DNA from 2 places in the Vibrio sp. TH_r3 genome. Region 1 is predicted to be linked to the other one. Evidence: predicted binding sites of a transcription regulator. Region 1 holds the regulator's gene; the other holds the start of a gene.
The links. The regulator CRP, encoded in region 1, controls carbon source genes, mostly activating them, when cyclic AMP is high. The targets are predictions, from matches to a motif close to TGTGANNNNNNTCACA.
Positions count from the first base shown of each region.

Region 2: cdd (cytidine deaminase) is a predicted target of CRP. The motif match lies at 1,130-1,145, and genes of this name have one in related genera.

Region 1 covers NZ_JAWMPW010000017.1:11,407-21,017, reverse strand. Annotated here, with positions in the region: gene R3X26_RS13635 (co-chaperone GroES) at 67-357, shown strand; gene groL (chaperonin GroEL) at 428-2,077, shown strand; gene crp (cAMP-activated global transcriptional regulator CRP) at 2,285-2,917, opposite strand; gene R3X26_RS13620 (phosphoribulokinase) at 3,163-4,032, opposite strand; gene R3X26_RS13615 (YheU family protein) at 4,122-4,334, opposite strand; gene R3X26_RS13610 (hydrolase) at 4,342-5,319, opposite strand; gene R3X26_RS13605 (TIGR02444 family protein) at 5,435-5,908, opposite strand; gene R3X26_RS13600 (ABC transporter ATP-binding protein) at 5,905-7,818, opposite strand; gene kefG (glutathione-regulated potassium-efflux system ancillary protein KefG) at 8,177-8,770, shown strand; gene kefB (glutathione-regulated potassium-efflux system protein KefB) at 8,754-9,611, shown strand, end outside.
Region 2 covers NZ_JAWMPW010000006.1:67,947-77,557, reverse strand. Annotated here, with positions in the region: gene R3X26_RS07885 (DEAD/DEAH box helicase) at 1-729, shown strand, start outside; gene cdd (cytidine deaminase) at 1,200-2,087, shown strand; gene purT (formate-dependent phosphoribosylglycinamide formyltransferase) at 2,293-3,468, shown strand; gene R3X26_RS07870 (thiopurine S-methyltransferase) at 3,603-4,256, opposite strand; gene R3X26_RS07865 (RelA/SpoT domain-containing protein) at 4,552-5,322, shown strand; gene ihfA (integration host factor subunit alpha) at 5,362-5,658, opposite strand; gene glgC (glucose-1-phosphate adenylyltransferase) at 6,294-7,547, shown strand; gene pheT (phenylalanine--tRNA ligase subunit beta) at 7,654-9,611, opposite strand, start outside.

The DNA of each region.
Region 1 (9,611 bases):
CTTTCACGCGCTGAGAATTCAGCACTTTATCCATTAAATGAAACAACAATCAGGAGAGACGACCTCATGAATATTCGTCCTTTACACGACCGTGTTATCGTTGAGCGCAAAGAAGTTGAATCAAAATCTGCAGGTGGCATTGTATTAACTGGATCGGCTGCAGAAAAGTCTACTCGCGGAACAGTTCTCGCTGTAGGCAAAGGCCGTATTCTAGAAAATGGTACCGTTCAGCCTTTGGACGTAAAAGTTGGTGATGTAGTTATTTTTGCAGAAGGCTACGGCACAAAAACTGAAAAAATAGATGGAAAAGAAGTATTAGTCATGTCTGAAAATGACATTATGGCAATTGTTGAATAAGCATACGTTGAGTAATTCACTCTTAAACGATAAGCAAATATAAAATAGTATTTAGGAAAGGATATATAAGATGGCTGCTAAAGACGTAAAATTTGGTAATGATGCACGAATCAAAATGCTAGAAGGCGTAAATGTTCTAGCTGATGCTGTAAAAGTAACGCTTGGACCGAAAGGTCGTAACGTTGTATTGGACAAATCTTTCGGTGCACCAACCATCACTAAAGATGGTGTTTCTGTCGCGCGTGAAATTGAACTAGAAGATAAGTTCCAAAACATGGGCGCACAAATGGTTAAAGAAGTGGCTTCTCAAGCAAATGATGCCGCTGGTGACGGAACAACAACAGCTACAGTATTAGCTCAGTCAATCATTACTGAAGGCCTTAAAGCGGTAGCTGCTGGTATGAATCCAATGGACCTTAAACGTGGTATCGATAAAGCAGTTGTTGCTGCAGTAGAAGAGCTTAAAGCTCTATCTGTGCCATGTGCAGATACAAAAGCGATAGCACAAGTAGGAACGATTTCAGCGAACACTGATGAAACTGTTGGTAACATCATTGCTGAAGCGATGGAAAAAGTAGGTCGCGACGGTGTGATTACTGTTGAAGAAGGCCAAGCACTTCAAGATGAACTTGATGTTGTTGAAGGTATGCAGTTTGACCGAGGCTACCTATCTCCATACTTCATTACTAACCAAGAAGCGGGTGCGGTTGAATTAGAAAACCCATTCATTCTTTTGATCGACAAAAAAATATCGAATATTCGTGAGTTGCTAACCACGTTAGAAGCCGTTGCTAAAGCCTCTCGTCCACTGCTGATCATTGCGGAAGATGTTGAAGGTGAAGCACTGGCTACATTGGTAGTAAACAACATGCGTGGCATCGTGAAAGCAGCAGCAGTTAAAGCACCTGGTTTTGGTGATCGTCGCAAGTCAATGCTACAAGATATAGCGATTCTAACTTCTGGTACGGTTATTTCTGAAGAGATTGGTTTAGAACTAGAAAAAGCAACGTTAGAAGATCTAGGTCAAGCTAAGCGCGTGATCATTACTAAAGAAAACACAACTATCATTGATGGTCTTGGTGAAGAAGAAATGATTCAAGGTCGTGTTTCTCAAATTCGTCAGCAAATTGAAGAAGCGACATCAGATTACGATAAAGAGAAACTACAAGAGCGCGTAGCGAAACTTGCTGGTGGTGTTGCCGTAATCAAAGTTGGTGCTGCGACTGAAGTTGAAATGAAAGAGAAAAAAGACCGCGTGGAAGATGCACTTCACGCAACTCGTGCTGCAGTTGAAGAGGGCGTCGTTGCTGGTGGTGGTGTTGCACTTATTCGCGCAGCATCTAAAGTTGCAGGCCTTGAAGGTAGCAACGAAGAACAAAATGTTGGTATTCGTGTTGCTCTTCGAGCAATGGAAGCACCTATCCGTCAAATCGTTGAGAATGCAGGTGAGGAAGACTCAGTTGTTGCTAACAACGTTAAAGCAGGCGAAGGCAGCTATGGCTACAACGCAGCGACAGGCGAATACGGTGATATGCTTGAAATGGGTATTCTAGATCCAACCAAAGTAACGCGTAGCGCACTACAGTTCGCAGCTTCAGTTGCTGGTCTTATGATCACAACAGAAGCAATGGTTACTGATGTTCCTGCTAAAGATGCTGGTGCTGCAATGCCTGATATGGGCGGCATGGGTGGTATGGGTGGAATGCCAGGAATGATGTAAAATTCCGCTACCTATGTGACTAAAGTTTAGCGGTCATGTTAAATGGATTGGGCATGTTTAAATATATGCCCAATCAAGTTACAAGCACCATAAATTAGAAACGCTTACAATAAAAGCTATCCTAATTTTATCGAAAAAAAAAGCAGCGATTCCGCTGCTTTTTTAGTTTGTCTTTATGTATAGGTGGCTCGTATTAACGAATAATTTTTATCGAGTACCGTAGACAACGATGGTTTTACCGTGTGCAGAAATTAAGTTCTGCTCTTCAAGCATTTTCAAAATACGTCCAACTGTCTCACGCGAACAGCCAACAATTTGTCCAATCTCTTGACGAGTGATTTTGATCTGCATCCCATCAGGGTGCGTCATTGCATCAGGCTGTTTTGCCAAATTAAGCAGCGTTTGAGCAATACGACCAGTTACATCTAAGAAGGCTAAATCACCTACTTTTTGGCTTGTCGTTTGTAGACGGCTTGCCATTTGAGACGAAAGACGCATCAAAATATCAGGGTTAACTTGAATCAGCTGGCGGAATTTCTTAAATGAAATTTCAGCAACTTCACAAGGTGATTTTGCTCGTACCCATGCGGTACGTTCTTGGTCTTCTTCAAAGAGGCCTAGCTCACCGATGAAGTCACCTTGGTTAAGATAAGACAGAATCATCTCTTTACCTTCTTCATCCTTGATAAGCACAGCCACTGAGCCTTTCACAATATAATACAGAGTTTCAGCTTTCTCACCCGCGTGGATAAGCGTACTCTTTGATGGATACTTATGAATATGACAGTGTGAAAGAAACCACTCTAATGTTGGATCGGTTTGAGGTTTACCTAGAACCATAATTATCTCACTATTATCTGCAGGGCCTACTTAAGCAGCGTTCCTTTGCCGCGTCCCTATTTTTCGGTGACGTTAGCATAGGATTTCTTAGTCAAAGCTGCAAGCTACATATGTATGTCTGTTAAGAATAGTATCCTTTTTTACAGTCAATTTCTTGATTTTGATCGCTCTAAAATCCTTATTCTTCGCGTAAAAATGTGCACATCATCACGGTATAACAAACAAACTGCTAAATCGGTCAGAAATTAACCTATCTTGCCAGTTTCAATTAACTGTTGAAGGACTGGCCGGATAATTAATTCCATAGCAAAGCTCATTTTTCCACCTGGAACAACGATCGTATTGTGGCGCGAAACAAATGAGCCATCAATCATAGCTAAGAGATACGGAAAATCGACATTCTTCATACCACGCAAACGGATAACCACAAAACTTTCATCTAAACTCGGGATCCCTTTAGCGTTAAGAGGGTTTGATGTGTCGACGGTTGGAACACGCTGAAAGTTAATATGTGTGCGAGAAAATTGAGGAGTAATATAATTTAGGTAATCATCCATAGAGCGAACGATTGAATCGGTTACGGCTTCTCTTGAGTGACCTCTATCTCTAGTGTCACGTACGAACTTTTGAATCCATTCTAAATTAACAATCGGCACCATACCAATAAGCAAGTCTGCATGTTGTGATACATTAACCTCACCATCGACCACTGCGCCGTGCAAGCCTTCATAAAAAAGCACATCACTGTCTTCGGGTAAATCTTGCCAAGGTGTAAAGGTTCCTGGCATCTGATTATAAGGAACGGCTTCATCAAAGGAGTGTAGATAACGTCTTACTTGTCCTTTTCCTTCTTCTCCATATTTCTTGAAGAATTGTTCTAAGGCCGGAAAGTCGTTTGCTTGTGGACCAAAATAACTGATGTGTCGTCCTTGTTCTTTGGCTTTACGAATCTCAATGTCCATTTCTGGGCGAGTGAACTTATGAAAGCTATCTCCTTCAACCCATGCGGCTTTAACGTTCATCATATTAAACATTTTTCGAAATGCTTCTGAAGTTGTCGTTGTTCCTGCGCCAGATGAACCTGTAACAGCGATAACCGGATGTTTTGCGGACATGATATCCCTTGTTATTAAATTAGATTAAACGGTGTAATTTGCTAGTTTATGGGATTCTCTAAAAAGAATAAATGCTTTAGTTTTGCCAGCTAAAATTCGCCTTTGAGTTTAATATCAACGGTTTCATGTAATTCTGAAAACACGATAACGGCGTCACCCACTCTAAGTTGTTCTTTTACTTGCGCTACTTTGTCATCGAGCGTTACTTCATTTTGCCCATAATCCGTTCCTTCTCTCAGAACAAATTCTTTGATTAAATTGTCTAGCGTGTCATTTTCAATCTCTTGCCATGGAATAATCATGTGATTTTTACGTCTCTGTGCGAATGTTTTGATAATAATTTGGCAATGTTTCTTCTAACCAAAATTTTGGTTTAGTCATTGAACCAGTTAGAAAGCCGACATGACCTCCTTGTTCAAACAGTCGATAATGTATGTTTTTGTTTAATGTAAAGCTGGGGATAACTTGCTCAGTCATAAAGGGATCATCTTTAGCATGAATTAGCTGCAAAGGAACGGTGACATCATTGAGTACATTCATTCCCGAACATCGGCGGTAATAATCATGAGCACTTTTAAAATTATGCAAAGGGGCGGTGATAAGGTCATCGAATCCGCGCAGAGTTTTAAGGGAATGTATTGTGTCGGTTGATACTCCGATCGCTTGGCTTAACTGATTGTGTTTTTTCAGCGCGTTTTTCTTTAATGAACTCAATAAATAGTTACGATATACCTTGGAGAACCCTTGTTCAATACGAGAAGAACATGCTGCAAGATCCAAAGGAGCGGACACGACAGTTGCTGCTTGTACTATAGGATCATCATTATATTTGGCTAGATAGTTAACTAACATATTACCGCCAAGCGATACACCGATAGCGACAATGGGTTGATCTGGGAAGTTTTTGCGTAAATATTCAAGTACAAACCGGGCGTCTTCAGTTTCTCCAGAATGGTAAGCTCTTGCCAACTTGTTTGGCCTGCCACTACAGCCTCTAAAGTGCATCATAACAGACAGCCAACCATCTTGTGCAAAGGCGTGCATAAGTCCGTTTGCATATGGGCTGTAAAAACAGCCTTCCAAGCCGTGGAAAAGGACAAAGATAGGTTTATTTTTTGCTGAATCAGTTGTCTGATCTTCACTCCATGCGAGATCAAGAAAATCACCATCAAGTGTGTTTAAGGTTTGCCATTGAGCAGTAAACAGTGGTTTTTTTCTGATAAATCGAGGAATGACAGTTTGGATATGTGGGTTACTTAATCCACGAGCAGCTTTAAATTCGGTCATAATAGTTGGTCATCGATTGATGTGGAGTTGATTCTGCATTGATTCTAACAGAGATCAGTTTATCGGTGAGATGAAAATTTATAATCGTTAGGTTGATGCTAACTTAACCGAGGTTTTATGAGCTGGTGTTAGCAGAATGTTTTGCAAAGGTTGCTGTAAAAAGGTGTTCGGCATTGAGTGAGCGACAGTAAGCTAATGCTAACGGTTCTTTATTGTTGGGCGTGAGTTCAAGGATATTAATACATTCGACTAAATCTGACTGCTGTTGTTTTTCTAATAGTAGTTCAAATTCTAACGATTCTCGATATAAGGTTGCAGGGAGATGGGATTTGGTTTTCTTACGAAGATGCCGATAGTGGAGAAGTAATGTTTCTGTGCGTAAAAGCGCTTGTTGGACTTGATTCCAATCATTGCGATCAAAAATTAATTGTTGTTCATCAAGCCATTTCAACAGCAACAATAAATTAACGTTGCCATTGAAATTATTTTGTAGAGAAAGACACGCTTCTTTTACCCCTCGCATGGCGTAATATTGCAAACTGAATTGCCATAATCGTTCTACGGTGAGAAAAGAAGCGGTTTTTTTCATATAGCGTCCTGTTCCATTTCTTCTAGCGACTCTTGAATAGTCATCCACTCTAATTCAACCTCCTCAAGGTCAGATTTTGCAGAGGCTTGAAGAGCCAGTATTTGATTTAGTTTAGCTTTGTTTTCCGCTTGGTACAGTTCTGTATCCAATAATTGTTGTTCTGTTTCGGATAAAGTTGTACCAAGTTTGTCCATTTTTTTTTCTAGCTTTTCTAATGACTTTCTAAGTGGTGCCGTTTGCTTGCGAAATTCAGCTTGTTTGCGTTTCTGTTCTTTTTTTGATGCTGCACTGTTGTTGCTTTTATTTGAAGTAGTTTGAGTGGCTTCTTTTTTATTCGCTTTATTTTGTTCGGTAAGCCATTTGTAATAGTCGGTTAAATCACCATCAAAAGGGGCAACTTGCCTATCATGAACAAGGTAAAGATCATCCGTTGTTGCTCGTAGTAAATAGCGATCGTGACTTACGATGACCATTGCACCTTCAAAGGTTTGTAATGCAAAGGTGAGCGCTTGACGCATGTCGAGATCAAGGTGGTTTGTTGGTTCATCAAGTAAAAGTAAATTGGGTTTTTGCCATACGACTAAAGCCAAAACTAAACGTGCTTTTTCTCCACCAGAAAATGGAGCAACTTTATCGAGTGCTTTATCGCCCTGAAATCCAAAACTACCTAAATAATTCCTTAATTCTTGCTCGGTTTGTTTCGGCGCAATTTGCATCATGTGTTGTAACGGTGTTTCTTCAGGATGAAGCGTTTCCAATTGGTGCTGCGCAAAATAACCAATTTTAACACCTTGGGAATAGGTTAGATCACCACCTTGAGGAGCGAGTTCACCCGATAATAATTTTATTAATGTCGATTTACCGGCGCCATTTCGCCCTAAAAGACCAATGCGGCTACCAGGAACCAAATTCAAACGAATTTTTTCTAAGATGAGGTTATCATCGTAGCCTGCGGAAACTTCATCCATCATCAAAATTGGGTTAGGTAAAGCAGAAGGAATGCGAAATTCGAAACTGAATGGATTATCCAATTGAGCTGGAAGCACCTTTTCCATTTTATCTAACGCTTTAATGCGACTTTGTGCTTGTTTTGCTTTTGATGCTTTATAGCGAAAACGGTCGATATAGCTCTGCATGTGCTCTACTTGCTTCTGTTGCTTCTGGTACATTGCTTGTTGCAAGATTAATTTTTGAGCGCGCTGGCCTTCAAACGAAGAGTAATTACCGGTGTATTCGTTTAATAATTGATTTTCTACATGAATAATTCGATTCACGATAGGATCGAGAAAATCTCTATCATGAGAGATCAAGAGCAAGGTGCCAGGATAGCTTTGTAGCCATTTTTCAAGCCACATTACAGCATCAAGATCTAAGTGGTTGGTTGGCTCATCGAGTAATAGTAAATCTGAACGACATAACAGTGCTTGAGCCAAGTTAAGGCGCATGCGCCAACCACCAGAAAATTGAGTAAGACTCCAACTCATTTGTTGTTGGCTAAACCCTAATCCATTGAGTAATTCTGATGCTCTGGCAGCAATACTGTAGCCACCTATGGTTTCTATTCTACCGTGTAATTCGGCAACCAAAGTACCGTTATCATCTTGTTCTGCCTGAGCTAGTTGTGCTTCTAAACGTCGATATTCTCTATCTCCGTCGATCACGTATTCAAGTGCTGCGCGTTCTAAAGCCGGTGTTTCCTGAGCAACCCATGCTAGTTCCCAATGGGCAGGTTGACTAAAATTACCTGCATCAATAGAAAGTTCGCCTTTTAATAAAGCGAATAAAGTGGATTTCCCGCAACCATTTTTCCCAACTAAACCGACTTTATCTCCTGGATGGATGGTTGAAGTCGCTTTATCTAAAAGTGCTTTACCGCCACGCAGTAATTGAATATCTGAAAACGTAATCATAAAAATCTTATTGATAGGATGTTGTATAAACGCAGGAATAGTAGGCGTTATAAGAATAAAAGTCGATCATTATACAAATTACGATATGATGTTTGTTATCGAAAAATGTCAACTGTAAGTAAATTGTAGCCATATAGTTTGGATATGTTGGCAAATGAACTTGAATTTGTAAATCGTTTACTGGGTAACCTGAATTTGGGACAGTTTATGATTTTTTGATATAAACTCAAAGCGTTATAGTTTCTATCTAGAGGCTAGGTTAGATATAGTTATTTAGAGCAGTTGTGTCTAAAAAACGCTTACTTAGATAACATATGCTACCAATGATGAAAGAAAGCAAAAAGAATATTGTCGAGGAATGATGAAAACAGAAAGCTCTCTACCACGGATATTGGTCATTTTTGTTCATCCAGAACCGCATGCGTCAGTTGCCAATAGTGTGATGCTAAAAAAAATACAAGATCTGGAACATGTAACCATCCATGACTTATATGCGCAATATCCAGATTTTTTCATTGATGTTCAAACAGAACATCAGCTTTTATTGAGTCACGATATTATTGTCTTTCAGCATCCACTATTTATGTATTCTTGCCCAGCCCTTTTAAAAGAGTGGATGGATCGAGTATTAGGAAAAGGCTTTGCTTTTGGTGATGATTGTGAGCTAGCTGGAAAATATTGGCGAAGTGTCATAACCACGGGCGGCGCTCGTGAGGCCTTTGCTGCGTCAGGTTATAACAAGTATCCTATGGAACAGATTTTACAACCGTTTGAATTAACTGCTGGGCTGTGTCGAATGAATTGGTTAGAGCCGATGGTGTTGCATTGGGCAAGACACATTACCGATGTTGAGCGTTATGAGCATGCGGAAACTTACCGTCATTGGCTAATGAACCCGTGGGATATATTACAACAAAATCACAAGGAGATCTGTGATGGCGATGAGCGGTGATTTTTTGCATAGTAGCGTCATCTTTTTATCGGCTGCAGTAATTGCCGTTCCTTTAGCGCAAAGGTTAGGGCTTGGTTCTGTGCTGGGTTATCTGCTTGCTGGTGTGGCCATTGGTCCATGGGGATTTAGATTAATTAGCGATGTCGATGCGATTTTGCATTTTGCCGAGTTTGGTGTAGTTTTATTGCTGTTTCTAATTGGTTTAGAGCTTAATCCTAAGAAATTATGGCAAATGAGAAGCCCCATTTTAGGGTTAGGTGGCGCACAAGTTGTCTTAACCACCTGCGCACTAGCCAGTATTGCTAGTTTATTTGACCTTTCATGGCAAACCAGTTTAGTGATAGGGATGGGCCTCGCCTTATCTTCTACGGCAATCGCATTACGAGTAATTGAAGAACAAGGTTTAGCAGGTTCAGAAACGGGTCAATCAGGATTTGCTGTGTTGCTCTTTCAAGATATAGCCGTGATACCGATGTTAGCGATATTACCGGTACTGGCTGGTGGTCATGGTGACGGTAATTGGTTAGATACTGTCATCACTTTTGGTACTATCATTTTTTTACTCGGGGGTGGGCATTTTTTACTACGCCCACTGTTTCGATATGTTGTCACCAGTGGCGTACGTGAGCTATTTACCGTTACTGCATTACTGTTGGTTATTGGCATTGCCTTAATTATGCAGAGCCTTGGTCTATCTATGGCCTTAGGGACATTTCTGGCTGGTGTATTGTTGGCTGAAAGTGAATATCGGCACGAACTAGAAGTAGCAATAGAGCCATTTAAAGGTTTGTTACTCGGGTTGTTTTTTATTGCAGTAGGTATGTCTGTCAACCTTGGCTTG
Region 2 (9,611 bases), on a different contig from region 1:
AACCAAGAAAACTCAACCGCAACAACAGTAGAACAACTTGTGTATCCAGCGGAAAAATCTAGAAAGTCAGCATTACTAGTCAAGCTGATCAAAGACAATGATTGGCAACAAGTGCTCATTTTTAGCCGAACAAAACACGGGGCTAATCGTCTATCCACTTATCTTGATAAACAAGGGATTAAATCTGCGCCTATCCACGGAAATAAAAGCCAAGGGGCTCGGACTAAAGCGCTGGCCGGTTTCAAATCAGGCGAAGTACGAGCTCTGGTTGCGACGGATATAGCAGCTCGCGGCATTGATATTCCACAACTTCCGCAAGTGGTCAATTTTGATTTACCAAATGTCGCCGAAGATTACGTACACCGCATCGGTCGTACTGGTCGAGCTGGAGAAGCTGGTAAAGCCATTTCACTTGTTGCAAATGACGAAATTGCTGACCTATTTGGTATCGAAAGATTGATACAAAAAATCATCCCAAGAGTTGAAGTGCAAGGTTTTACGCCCAATGTTCCATTAGCGGAATCAAACCTTAATAAGCGTCCAATTAAAGCTAAAAAAGCCAAAAAGCCCAAAACAAACCATAGTGATGGACAGCGTTCTACCGATATGGCTCGTGGCCATAAACCTGCCAGTAAAAATAAGCGTCATTTTTCAGTTAACGGTTCAGACAAAAACACGAACAACACCAATAATCAAGCATCATCAAAACGTAGAAGACCGACTAAATAAACCAAATCATCGTCGCAATAAACAAGTAGAGTTAACGCATTGGCGCTAGCTCTATGGTTGGCTAGTATAGCGTGCAACTTTATGATAGAAACAAATCAATATCACCTGCCTTACTTGTCTCTCCGCAAATAAACCAGCCACGCTTTGCTACAACGCTTTATACTTCCTATTTATTACGTCCCTTCATATTGCTAGATTTTTCATCTCTATTATTTAGAGACTATTTATCATATTACATCCGATTCAGATAACGTGGTAATTTAGATAACATCATAATTTCGCTCAGTAAGTTACCGATGATTACATAACAATAATAACGTACACCAATCACGACTTTGTTACTTAAATCCATGTGATGTCACTCTATTTATGAAAAATTAGATCTCATTGCAATGCAATATGTGACAAAGATCTCTGTAATTCAACTTGCTTTAGCTAAAATGTTGGTACTTCCCTTTAAAGGACCGAATATGAAGACTCGATTAAATGCAGCACTCGATAGTGCACCACAACCTGTTGCTGACTATTTAAATAACCTCATTCAATCAGGTAATTTTGACGCGACCATTACACCCGAACAGTTTGAACAACTTTTACAATGTTCGGGATTAAGCGATAAAGCGTTGAGACTGTCTCTTCTTCCCTTTGCTGCCGCCTATTCTTATGCACCAATTTCAGAGTTTTATGTTGGTTCAATTGTGCGAGGTCTGTCAGGTAAATTGTATTTTGGTGCAAATATGGAATTCATAGGCGCTCAAATGAGTCAAACCGTACATGCTGAACAATCTGGAATAAGTCATGCTTGGATGAAAGGTGAAACAGGCATAAAAGATATTACCATCAATTACAGCCCTTGCGGTCACTGCCGCCAGTTTATGAATGAGTTGACTACCGCCCAGGACCTTAAGATCCAACTGCCACAAAGACAAGAAATGTCACTGCAAGAATATTTACCCGATTCCTTTGGGCCTGCTGATCTTGATATTCCTAGTCGCCTAATGGATGGCAAATTGTTGAGTTATAAAACAAAAGAATCCGACCCGTTAGTACTTAGCGCACTAAAAGCATTAAACTACAGCCATGCACCTTATTCAGGCAATTTCAGTGGTGTTGCGTTAAAACTTGATGATGGTAGTGTATTTCTCGGTTCTTATGCAGAAAACGCCGCATTTAACCCTAGCCTTCCTCCTCTACAAGTAGCATTAGCACAAGTTTTGATGGCTGGGAAATCGTTTAATCAAATAACAGCCGCCGCACTTGCTGAATTAGCAACGGGAAAAATTCATAATATTGATGGAACTCAAGCAACATTAGACGCATTAAATCCTGATATTCCGTTGACTTATATCTCGATATAGCTTGAATTGTCAATTACTGCATAAATCCTTCAACGCCTTAATTTATTTAAGGCTTTTTTCTAATATTTAATCAGTAAATGCTTATACGTTAAAAGCAAACTGTTGCATTTCACAACTAAACGATCGTATTTGACAAGCAAACGATTGCGGAATTCTCAAGATCCAGTATTATCCTTGCAATTTGATCATAATGAAGGATTTTCCAATGCTGGGTACTGCTACAAGCACAGGCGCGACTAGAGTTTTATTATTAGGTTCTGGAGAACTAGGCAAAGAAGTGGCAATAGAATGTCACCGACTAGGATTAGAGGTAATCGCTTGTGATCGATATCCTAATGCGCCTGCAATGCAAGTTGCACATCGTAGCCATGTTGTTGATATGCTTGATGGCGAAGCCTTAAAAGCAATAATTGAACTTGAAAAACCAGATTACGTTGTGCCAGAAATTGAAGCTATTGCAACAGACACGTTAGTTGAGCTAGAAGCCCAAGGCTTAAATGTTGTTCCAACCGCTAATGCGACTAAGTTAACAATGAACCGTGAAGGTATCCGTTGTTTAGCTGCAGAAGAACTTTCGATTCTAACCTCTCCATATAAATTTGCTGATACGTTAGAGCAATTTAAACAAGCTATCGAACATGTCGGCATGCCATGTGTTGTAAAACCAGTCATGAGCTCTTCAGGCAAAGGACAGAGTGTCATAAAAACCGAAGATGACATTTTAACGGCCTGGGAATACGCACAAGAAGGTGGTAGAGCCGGAGCCGGACGAGTAATTGTTGAAGGTTTTGTTGATTTTGATTATGAAATAACACTGCTTACAGTAAGAGCCGTTGATGGTGTTCATTTCTGCCAGCCAATTGGCCACAGACAAGAAGATGGCGATTATAGAGAATCTTGGCAGCCACAAGCTATGTCTAATATTGCGCTGAAAGCCGCAGAGTACATCTCTGAACAAGTCGTGAATGCTTTAGGAGGATACGGATTATTTGGTGTTGAACTCTTTGTAAAAGGCGATAAGGTTATCTTTAGTGAAGTATCACCACGACCACATGATACCGGTATGGTGACGATGATTTCGCAAGAACTCTCTGAGTTTGCTTTGCATGTCAGAGCATTCACTGGAATGCCTATTAATAAAATTGTTCAACATGGTCCAGCCGCCTCCGCAGTAATTCTCGGAGATGGAACTTCAGATAACATCCGTTATACTGGTTTGGATGAAGCATTAAGCGCACCGAAAACTCAAATTCGTTTGTTCGCTAAACCTGATATAGATGGTCGTCGTCGCTTAGGTGTCGCCCTCGCCCAACGTAAAAAACTGGATAAGGCAATTGATCAAGCTATATCAGCCGCATCTAAAATAAAAATAGTGTACTAATAAGTATAGAATTAGATCATTCACTATTAGCTACTAACAAAAGTGGGCTCAAATTCGAGCTCACTTTTGTTACCACTGCTTTTCTATAAATGCTTAATCTTCATGTCATATTTTTCAATACTGGGCTCTGAACCCTAAGCATCATCTTCAATTAACCACACCAATTCAGCAAATCGACTCAAACCACTTTTCGTTATTTTAGGATGCTGATCATCAGCGTCATCTCTATTAAGTAACGTGAGCTTGTATTCAGTAAATAATCTTCTTAACTCAGCGTCCGCAACACTAAATGGAGGACCAGACATTTCTGTTTGCACATAGTCTAAAGTTACTAATAATATTCTACCACCTTGGTTAAGCACCGTTTTCAATCGATTAACGTACTCTTCTCGCATATCCTCAGGTAGAGCAACTAATGCCGCACGATCGTACACAATGTCGACATTCTCTATTGGAGCTGTAAAGAAGTCGCCTACATAAATAGATAATTCATCAAACTGATACAGTTCATGAGATGCATCTAACTTTACAACCATTGGGGTATAAAAATGCTCAGAGAAAAAAGAACGAACGGCAATATCACTGATTTCGACTCCCTGTACTGACTGATGTCTTTGTGCAAGCCAAATAAGATCTTCACTTTTACCACAAAGTGGCACTAATACTTTATCACTAGCGTTAGGTCTAACTTTGTCCCAAAATTTAATCAATAGTGGGTTTACATCGTCTAAATGAAAGCCTATTTGATTTGATGCCCATTTACTATGCCAAAACTCTTTATCTCTCATAACATCCAAATATCAATAACAACAAGTCGCAATACTGTCTCTAAATCATGTGCAGAAAGCAAGTAAACCAATCAAATTGTATATGTGATTTATCTCTCATTGATTGTAAATTTATGCAAAGAACAATTGAAAATGGGCAAAGTGCCCTAAGATAGTAAACAGGATGAAAAGAATAACGGATGACATTCATCTAAATATAGAGAATGTTCAGTTACTTAATGCGCAATTGATTGAATGATACGTTTGACCTTTAGAATTCACATTTTACTAGACGTCGTCAATTCAAGGAGCTTTAATGAACGTACTGTTACGTACTATTCTAACCTTACTGGTATTTAGCCGGGCGCCTGCTTTTGCCTCTGTTGAACCGATAAACGATACACAATCTCAATCAAGCCAAACCCAGAACCAAGCGAACACCAAACTGTTTAAACACAGTTTAAGTGGGCTGTACGGTATTAATTCTTTCCGTCTTTCAACATCCCAGCCTTATTCGGATTTCAATACACTTTATTCAAAAGCCCATCAAGCTCAGTACGAACTGGAAACTATCTGTAAAAGTGTTGCTCTACAAACTCACTCACAAGCACTTTTCTCCGGAATAAAATCACAGCAAAGAGCTCAAACTAAGATAAAAACAGATTTATCTAATGATGTAAGTAAGATCACTGATGTAGCCAGAGGAACAATAGTTACCAACGATATAGAAGGTTTAGTCACAACATTTGAATTACTTGAAAATCAAACCAAGATTGTCAGTGTGAAAAATCGCTTTAAAAATCCGACGCCGTCCGGCTACCGTGATTTGAATGTACTCGTACAATTACCCAAAACGAAGATCATCGCAGAAGTGCAAATACATCTTGCTGAAATCGCACACGTTAAAAATGGGCCAGAACATGAGCTGTATGAAAATATTCAGCATATAGAGCGCAATGCTGCCGCAAGCAATCGTGCTTTAACTCAACTAGAACAGGCGAAAATAAAGCAATTACGCCAACAATCTATTAACTTGTACCATAATGCATGGCAACCGTATATTACAACGAAAATAAAAGCAGCTTAAAATAAAAAAGACCACTTAAATGTGGTCTTTCATAAAAGGCTATTTCTCGATTTTGATATTTTCAACTCGAGCTTTCAATTTTTGCCCAGGACGGAATGTAACAACCCGTCGAGCGGAAATTGGTATGTCTTCGCCAGTTTTTGGATTTCGACCAGGTCTTTCACTTTTTTCTCGTAAATCAAAATTTCCAAATCCAGAGAGCTTGACCTGTTCACCATTTTCGAGTGCTTTACGAATTTCTTCAAAAAACACTTCTACCGTTTCCTTGGCATCTCGCTTACTATATCCAAGTTTTTCAAACAGGTTCTCAGCCAAATCGGCCTTTGTGAGCGCCATAAAAACTTCCCTCAAAGCTGTATTAAATATTGCTACAATAAAGTAACACCAAATTGGATAGTGCTTTACCGAACTAAATCGGTGACATCAACAGAAGTGTAAGCCAACCTTATGATTTTGGCTAATTTTTTTATTTCATTTATTGACTAAACGTCAAGATAAAGGCATTTTTTTCACTAAGACACAGGATCTCTCCCAGTGAAAAACACTAACCAATATGAAATAATTAACTATATATATCGTTAATATTAAAATTACCAGCCTAATAATCCGACAATATCGATCGATGTAAAACTATTGTATTTTTTCAATAATTTCATGATCTTGCAACAAATTATATTGAACAGATTCACATCTAGCTTAACTATAATATAGAAAAACAATATATAACGCACAACAGGTAAACTGTAACAATAGGTCATAAAGACATGTTCAACTGCTAATGACAACTTACTTCTAATATTTAGTGACGGATATCAAAAGATTGACAACTCAACTCACATCTTAACAAATCAGTGACCTAATCGACATTGAAACGTTGATAATAATAGTATTTTAGTTATGACGATGTTGCCCCCCTTTAATAATAAACAGCATCGCCAATTTTTACACATTACCAATAAGGCTTTATCTATATGGCAAGTAATAATTATTCACACGCTGATACCAACCAACTTGTGCGTGAAACAAGTGCACTTATCTTAGCTGGTGGAAAAGGAACACGATTAAAACAATTAACTAGCCACAACGCTAAACCGGCTATTTCCTTTGGTGGCAAATTTAGAATTATCGACTTTACTCTCTCAAACTGTATTAATTCCGGCGTAAGAAAAGTGGGTGTATTAACACAATATATGGCGCAAGATTTAATTGATCATCTACAAGATGGTTGGCAAATTCTGTCTCCTGCAATGGGTGAAGGTGTACGTATTGTTCCTGCACAACAACGAACTGGTAGCGACTGGTACCGCGGAACAGCAGATGCAGTGTATCAGAACCTTGATCTCATCAAACGCCAAAATGCTAAACGAGTACTTATCCTTGGAGGTGATCATATCTATAAAATGGACTATTCTCGTATGCTTAATTTTCATGTCGAAAATGATGCTGCGGTTACAGTCGCATGTATCCATAAACCAATAGAAGAAGCCTCATCTTTCGGAGTAATGGGCTTAGATGCTTCGGGTGAAATCACTACTTTCGTAGAGAAACCAGAAAATCCACCGGCAGACCCTAATGACCCAACTCAGTCTCTTGTATCGATGGGGATTTATATTTTTAATGCCGATCTCTTGGAAGAGGAGCTAGTCAAATCTTTAGAAGATCCGAAATATAATCACGATTTTGGACATAACATTATTCCTGGTTTACTTGGTAGAGCGAAAGTTTGTGGTTATGTATTTACTCAAGAAGGACATCCTGGTAAAACCGCATACTGGCGCGATGTAGGTAATCTTGATGAATACTTTGCTGCGACTATGGATTTGCTCTCGCCTGACCCAGAATTAGATCTTTATTCGCATAATTGGCCTATTATTACCAATCAATCACAAAGACCGGGCGCTAAATTTGTCTTTAATGATGATGGACGACGTGGCTATGCAGTCGATTCAGTGCTGTCTGCTGGTACCATCATTTCAGGTGCTTACTTAGAACATTGCATGGTTTCAGCGAATGTGCGTGTGCATAGTTATTCTAAGCTAAAAGACAGTATTCTTTTACCAAACTCTGAAATAGGCAGAAACTGTAGATTAACCAAAGTTATTGTAGGTGAAGACTGTAAAATTCCAGACGGAACAATCATTGGAGAAAATCCAACTGAAGATGCAGAAAAATACACCATATCAGAAACAGGCGTAATCTTAGTAACTTCAGATATGTTTGATTAATTTCTGTAGCAGTATCCACTCTCTGCTTGCAGACGAATAAACGATAATACGTATAATATAAAAAGGGCTCCTAAGAGCCCTTTTTTAATGCTATGTAATAGCAATATCAATCGCGCAGTGCAGCACCAAACTGTTTTGCAACAGATGTTACTATAGCGTCAACTGAACCAGCAATATCCGCATCTTCCAACGTACGTTGAGTAGATTGAAGAGTTAAGGCAATCGCTAAGCTTTTTTTGCCATCCTCTACCCCTTTGCCTACATACACATCAAACAATTTAGCTTCTGTCAAGAATTCGCCACCAGCTTGAACACAAGCATTGACTACCTCTCCTGAAGATATTTCATCACTAACCACTAATGCGATATCACGACGATTAGCAGGGAATTTAGATACTGCCACCGCTTCAGGTAAAACACGAGTATTAATCGCCGACCATTCAACCTCAAATACAACCGTGCGACCATTTAAGCCAAATGCGCGCTCTAACTCAGGATGAACCGTACCAATAACACCGACTTCCTTACCATCGACAATAATCGCTGCTGCTTGTCCTGGATGAAGTGCCGGATGCTTTATTGCAGCAAAACTGTACGCTTTCTCATTAGCTGTCAATTCAAGAATCGCTTCTAAATCGCCTTTCAAATCATAAAAGTCGACGGTTGTATTCTCTATGTCCCAATGTTCTTCACTCCGACTTCCAGCTAACACGCCAGCAAGCATCGACTCTTGACGTATTCCGTTTTCTGCTGTTTCGTCTGGGATAAATCTTAAACCGGATTCAAATAAACGAACACGAGGTTGCTGTCGCTTTTGGTTATGCACAACAGTATTTAATAAGCCTTGAATTAAGCCAAGACGCATTGCTGACATATCTGCTGATATTGGAAATGGCAGAATTAATGGCTCAACTCCTGGAACAACTAATTTTTGTTGCTCTGGTTCAACAAAACTATAGGTAATAGCTTCGTGGTAACCACGGTCAACCAAAAGGTCACGAACACGCTTAAGAGGTTGATTTACCTCTTTGTGCAGGTTCATGCTTAGTCCAGCGATTGGAGCTTGATTTGGAATATTGTCATAGCCATAAATACGACCAACTTCTTCAATCAAATCTTGTTCAATAGCGATATCAAAACGCCAAGCCGGTGATATTGCTGTCCATCCTTCTGCCACTTCGGTTACTTCACAACCTAAACGAGATAATATTTCCACTACATCGCTAGAAGGAATTTCATGCCCAAGAAGCGAATCTAACTTGGAGCGGCGAAGTGAAACCGTGTTAGCGGTAGGAAGATGCTGATCAGATTCAAAACCTGCAATCGGCCCAGCTTGACCACCGCAAATATCAATCAACAATTGTGTTGCACGTTCCATGCATTCAGTTTGACGAGTATAATCAACTCCTCGCTCATAACGCATCGAAGCATCCGTATGCAGACCATAGCTACGAGCACGGCCACGGATAGCATCCGGTGAGAAAAAGGCACACTCCAATAAAATATCTTTAGTTTCGGTTGTAACACCAGAACCTTCGCCACCAAAAATACCGCCAATTGCTAACGGCTTCTCATGGTCACAAATAAGCAGCGTATCACTATTTAATTCCGCTTCATTACCATCTAATAAAGTTAATTTTTCACCTTGCTCTGCCAAACGAACGACAATACCACCTTCGATTTTACTCAAATCAAAAGCATGCATTGGTTGGCCTTGTTCCAGCAAAACATAGTTAGTGATATCAACAACAGGATCAATTGAACGAATACCACAGCGACGCAATTTCTCTTGCATCCAAATAGGTGTTTCTGTCTGTACATTTACACCTTTAATAACTCGACTAAGGTAACGCGGACAAGCATCTTCTGCTTTAACATCAATAGAAACAGTATCATCAATTGATGGGTTGACTACGTCAAAAGTTGGCGATTCAACTTCTGCTCGGTTCAACACTCCGACTTCTCTTGCTAAACCACGAATACTAAAACAATCGGCACGATTAGCAGTTAAGTCAACATCTATGGTTACATCTTCCAGATCTAAAAATTCACGGAAGTCTTTAC